2 linked regions of the Kordia antarctica genome follow. The protein of the gene in region 1 interacts with the protein of each later gene in a pairwise test. Links are inferred from orthologs where the notes say so. Each region holds a gene or a part of one and is shown in the gene's direction. Other genes may lie near its edges.

The links.
Region 2: the proteins of eno (region 1) and rpe interact in binary tests that used the Escherichia coli proteins (3 or more experiments, as listed by UniProt). The link is inferred for Kordia antarctica from one-to-one orthologs.

The regions. Positions count from the first base shown.
Region 1 is NZ_CP019288.1:2,259,054-2,262,092, reverse strand. What follows is about bases 1-2,960. They hold eno (phosphopyruvate hydratase), read left to right. Parts: upstream 1-815; coding sequence 816-2,105; downstream 2,106-2,960. Other genes in these bases: IMCC3317_RS09015 (hypothetical protein), read left to right, coding at 2,442-2,960; IMCC3317_RS09025 (hypothetical protein), read left to right, coding at 13-663. In the rest of the region: more of IMCC3317_RS09015, read left to right, coding at 2,961-3,039. UniProt on the Escherichia coli protein: Catalyzes the reversible conversion of 2-phosphoglycerate (2-PG) into phosphoenolpyruvate (PEP). It is essential for the degradation of carbohydrates via glycolysis.
Region 2 is NZ_CP019288.1:4,496,847-4,499,908, reverse strand. Bases 58-3,040 are described here. They hold rpe (ribulose-phosphate 3-epimerase), read left to right. Parts: upstream 58-1,210; coding sequence 1,211-1,870; downstream 1,871-3,040. Other genes in these bases: IMCC3317_RS23850 (thrombospondin type 3 repeat-containing protein), read right to left, coding at 2,058-3,040; IMCC3317_RS18850 (sigma-70 family RNA polymerase sigma factor), read left to right, coding at 206-1,069; IMCC3317_RS18855 (7-carboxy-7-deazaguanine synthase QueE), read left to right, coding at 58-69. Outside these bases: more of IMCC3317_RS18855, read left to right, coding at 1-57; more of IMCC3317_RS23850, read right to left, coding at 3,041-3,062. UniProt on the Escherichia coli protein: Catalyzes the reversible epimerization of D-ribulose 5-phosphate to D-xylulose 5-phosphate.

The DNA.
Region 1 (3,039 bases):
ACCAACACAAAAATGTATAAAATCATCACCTTACTAATAGCGTTTGCATTTGTGGTTTCTTGCAAAGAAGAAACAAAACCTTCAACGCCATTAACGGAAACAGAAAAAACTACGACAACGCAAGAAGCAACAACGGAAGCTGAAAAAGCGGAAGCGAATATTGTTGTCACTACTGAAGATTTGACTTTGGCTCAAGAACAATTCTTATCAATTACCATTGCATATTTCAAAAATTGCAAAGCAAATTCAGCTGACAGAAATGATTGCCGAAGCAACATAACAAAAATGATTTCGGAGTTTTATCAAATCTCAGATTTTAATGATGCGAAAGGTGAACATGTGATGTATGATAGCATTTATCCAACAATTTCAAAATCTGATGCCTGGACGAAACTAGGAAACGCAAACGATCAAGAAGTATTACAAAAAGCACAAGAAGCGGCAAACAATGGAAAAGCAACCATTGCGATTGACATTTCAGAATCCTATGGACAAGTAGCAATGATTACTCCAGGGAAACTGACAACTTCTAATTCATGGAAGTTAGAAGTTCCAAATGCAACTGCCTTGGTAGATTATGATGCTGAAAAGTCATTTATGAACAAACCATTATCGTACGCGTTCAAATCAACAGAAAATATTGTGCTATTCAGTAAAAAATAGTTGCATTATATACTAGGGAAAACGTTTTCGCATTCTCTAAAAAGAAGAAAAAATAGCGCATTGCTAACATATCCGTAAAAGCAATGTGCAATCACATAAAACTAGCGTTAGTTTCGTAAATTAGCCTAGACGAAATAAAAAGAAAAAAGAAAATGAGCAGAATTATCAACATTCACGCAAGACAAATATTTGATTCAAGAGGTAACCCAACTGTTGAAGTAGATGTAGTAACGGAAAATGGAATATTGGGAAGAGCAGCAGTACCATCTGGAGCATCAACAGGAGAACATGAAGCTGTTGAGTTAAGAGATGGCGGAAACGCTTACATGGGAAAAGGAGTTAGCAAAGCTGTGAACAATGTAAATACAACGATCGCAGAAGCACTTATGGGAGTTTCTGTATTTGAGCAAAATCAAATCGACAAAATAATGATCGATTTAGACGGAACGCCAAACAAAAAGAATCTTGGAGCAAATGCAATACTAGGAGTTTCTTTAGCAGCCGCAAAAGCAGCCGCAAACGAATTGGGAATGCCATTATATAGATATGTTGGAGGCGTTTCTGCAAACACACTTCCAGTGCCAATGATGAATATCATCAATGGAGGATCACATTCTGATGCGCCAATCGCGTTTCAAGAATTCATGGTCATGCCTGTAAAAGCGAAAAACTTTACACATGCTATGCAAATGGGAACTGAGATCTTTCATCACCTAAAAAAAGTTTTACACGACAGAGGTTTAAGTACAGCTGTTGGAGATGAAGGTGGATTTGCACCAACATTAGACGGAACAGAAGATGCTTTAGATACAATTTCATTAGCAGTTGCGAATGCAGGTTACAAACTTGGAGACGAAATTATGATTGCTTTAGATTGCGCTGCAGCAGAATTTTATGTTGATGGCGCTTATGATTACTCAAAATTTGAAGGTTCAACAGGGAAAGTAAGAACTTCCAAAGAACAAGCGGATTACTTAGCTGAATTAGCAGCAAACTATCCAATTATTTCTATAGAAGATGGAATGGACGAAAACGATTGGGAAGGTTGGAAATACCTAACTGAGATTGTTGGAGACAAAGTTCAATTAGTTGGAGACGATTTATTTGTAACGAATGTAGAACGTTTATCAAGAGGAATTGAAAACAATACTGCAAACTCTATCTTAATCAAAGTAAACCAAATAGGGACGTTGACAGAAACAATTGCTGCTGTAAATATGGCACATAATGCTGGATACACTTCGGTAATGTCACACAGATCTGGAGAAACAGAAGACAACACCATTGCAGATTTAGCAGTTGCGTTAAACACAGGACAAATTAAAACTGGTTCGGCTTCTCGTTCAGACAGAATGGCAAAATACAATCAATTATTACGTATCGAAGAAGAATTAGGAGAAGTTGCCTACTTTCCACAAGAAAAAGCATTCAAAATCAACTAATACATTTTAAATTAGAACATATTCAAAACGAGTTTCTGCAAAGGAACTCGTTTTTTTGTTAAACCCAAAACCCAAAACCCAAAACCCAAAACCCACAAAAGTTTATAAGTTGAAGAGTTTATTAGTTTATGGACTTAGAAAATTCGTCACGTCAGAGGTAAATACTCCAAACACTCCAATACACAAATCAACGAATCAACAAATCAACACTTCGACTTCGCTCAGTGCAGGCAAATTAACAAAAAACGAAAAGAAGCAAAGCGACTAAAACAACACCTAAAAAAATCAGCAACTCTGCGTATTTTTAGAATTCAAAAAAGATAGTATCTTTATCACATGATAGAACAAAAAAAACCACATGGTTGTGTAGTTGCCTTTCAACGATTCTTTTCGGGTTGTTTGGCGCTTATTGCTACAGGTTTTTTACTAATCATTCTAATTTTCTTAGGTAGTGAAGTCAAAATTGAAGGTATATCGCTATTAGTAGTGGCTGTCAGCGGTTTTTTTATATTAAGATATCTCTGGAAAAAAGTAGTACGAAAATCTGTATCCAACAAAGATGCTTTCAAAAGCGTATTTTTCGACGTATTGCGAACCATTGCTGTATTAGTACTATTCTCTGTTATCATGACGATTCTGATGAAAAATGCAGGATATGAAAAAGAAGAAACAACTGTTACCGACGACGAATCATCCAAAACAGAAATCATTACAACTACGGAAGGCGACGAAGTTATCAGATACATCATTAATAAGCAATATTGGAAAGATTTTGATGGCGATTGGTATCGAATGAACTTCAAAATTGCCGAAAACAGCGTGCAAAAATCGAAAGTAAATCGAGAAGGTTACACATATACACGCGACTTCACTTGGGGAAAATTTTACAAACACATGGCAGATCATGATAAGCCATTGTTAGAACACTTATATA
Region 2 (3,062 bases), 2.2 Mb from region 1 along the record:
AAAAAGCATCAATTTAATTATACAGATCGCTTACACGTACATATTTATGGCGATAAAAGAGGCGTGTAATTTATTAGTTATGAATTAATTACGTTTTTAAGATTCACTTTATTTAAAATAATTCATAAACTTCTGTAACATTTTTAATAGTTGCTACGTATAACTAAGAGCGTAAGCATAACGATTAAAATCCCAAGCAAATTACATGAGACAACTTAAAATTACCAAGCAGGTTACCAACAGGGAAACTGCATCCTTAGACAAATATCTTCAAGAAATCGGTAAAGTTGACCTTATTACAGCAGACGAGGAAGTAGAATTAGCACAAAGAATTAAGGCTGGAGACCAGATTGCTCTAGAAAAATTAACAAAGGCTAACCTTCGTTTCGTAGTTTCGGTTGCAAAACAGTATCAAAATCAAGGATTAACACTTCCTGATTTGATCAATGAAGGGAATTTGGGTCTTATTAAAGCCGCACAACGTTTTGATGAAACGCGTGGTTTTAAATTTATTTCGTATGCCGTATGGTGGATTAGACAATCTATCCTTCAAGCATTAGCAGAACAATCTCGTATTGTTCGATTACCATTAAACAAAATTGGTTCTATTAACAAGATTAATAAAACCTTCGCATATTTAGAACAAAGTCATGAACGTATTCCTTCTGCAGAAGAAATTGCAAAAGAGTTAGACATGACTGTGAATGACGTTAAAGAATCGATGAAAAACTCAGGTCGTCACGTATCAATGGATGCGCCACTTGTAGAAGGAGAAGATTCTAACTTATACGATGTATTGAATTCTGGTGAATCGCCAAATCCTGATAAAGAGTTATTACATGAGTCTTTAAAAACAGAGATTGAGCGTGCATTAGAGACGTTAACACCAAGAGAAGCAGACGTAATTCGTTTGTATTTCGGATTAGGAAACCAACATCCAATGACCTTGGAAGAAATTGGTGAGACTTTCGACTTAACTCGCGAGCGTGTACGTCAGATTAAAGAAAAAGCGATTCGTCGTTTGAAACACACTTCACGTAGTAAAATATTAAAAACATATTTAGGATAAATTCCTAAAACCGCACAGCAGTTTAGTTTTTATAACATAACTGTTCGTTTTTTGATTGATGAATGACGCTCTCGCTTTTGCGGGAGCGTTTATTTTATACTACTTTTGCTGGCAAACAACAACACAACAAATTCCTCAGTTATGTCTATAAAAAGAATTGCGCCTTCTATCCTAGCCGCAGATTTTGCCAATTTACAACGCGATATTGAAATGGTGAACCAAAGTGAAGCCGATTGGTTTCATATTGATATTATGGACGGCGTTTTTGTCCCGAATATTTCTTTTGGAATGCCCGTTTTGAAAGCCATTAGCAAACATGCAACTAAAACAATTGATGTTCATTTGATGATCGTTGATCCTGATCGGTATATTCAGACGTTTGCAGATTTGGGCGCGAATGTTTTAACGGTTCATTACGAAGCGTGTCCACATTTGCACAGAACTTTACAAGCTATTAAAGCCGCTGGAATGAAAGCTGGCGTTGCGTTGAATCCGCATACAAATGTAAATTTGTTAGAAGATGTTATTAAAGATATTGATTTGGTATGTATTATGAGTGTGAATCCTGGTTTTGGCGGACAATCGTTTATAGAAAACACATTTTCTAAAATTAAAAGATTGAAAGATTTAATAATTGAAAAAGGCGCAACAACAGAGATTGAAATTGATGGCGGCGTAAATGACAAGAATGCAAAAGATTTGATTGATGCTGGCGCAGATGTGTTAGTGGCAGGAAGTTTTGTGTTTAAGTCTGAAAACCCAACAGCAACTATTGCTAATTTGAAGAAGATTGTTTCTTGAGAAATTAATATTATCATAAAAAACAAAAGAGGCTGTCTGAAAAGCAATCATTGCGAATGAAATGAAGTAATCTGTCAAGTTTAAGTTACTGACAAACAGATTACTTCGAAATGAAAAATTTCTCGTAATGACGTTGTTTAAATCTTTTCAGATAGCTTTTTTTTGTGTTTTGATTTTTATCCTATTATTATTGCGGACACGTAATTTGTTTCCCGACTAATAATCCATTTTCTTTAGGTTGGTATCGATAACATTTTCCTTCGGGTGTTTTCATGATAATTCCTCTATTGAGATTACTGATAAATACATCGCCATCTTCTACATGAAATTTACTCAACGGGTTGTTTGTGCTTACGCCAACAAAACCTGTATTTGTTCCTGCTTGTGTTTGGCACGCATCGCCAATTCCGTCTCCATCACTGTCTAATTGATTGTTATTTGCCACAGTTCCGCAATTATCACAAGCGTCACCAATTCCGTCATTATCTGAATCTAGTTGATCTGGATTGCTGGTGTCTTGGCAGTTATCATTTGCAATGACGCCATCTTCGCCGCAACCGTCTAAAATGTCATCAATGGAATTACAGTTAGCATTGTTTGAATAAATAGCAATGCTTCCCACAACAGCTCCATTAGTGTAAAAACGCTGTAAAACACAACATTCATCCAGGGTTGGGTTTCCGCTAATATTCAAATCTTCAAATATTCGGATTACATCATCTAAATAAGATATATCTGTTAAGTTTTGATTTACTGAGATAATCAAATCTCCGAAAACTTCTAAGTTATTTCCAAAGTTATCCATAGAAGTTAATCCTGAATTATTATTTATGATGAATCTCCCTGATTTTCTCAAATTTTGAAAATCGTCCATATCAACAAGACTCGAATTATTCCTGATAGTGATACCGCTTCTATATTCAGTAACATTTGCGAAAAAGTTCAATGATGTTAGTGCCAAATTGTTTTGAATCAAAATACCTTCAAGAACATATCCTGTTGTATCGTTTGCTAATGTAAAACCACCTATTTCTGTTAAAGCAGGATTGTCTTTTATTATTATTTTTTTTATGGAAACCAAACCTCCTGAACCTAAAGAAATCGTTTGTAAAGCAGTACTAGTATTGATGATGAGTCTCTCGGAAACTGTCGCCAAACCTGGCATATTAATCGTTTGCAATTGCGCATTATC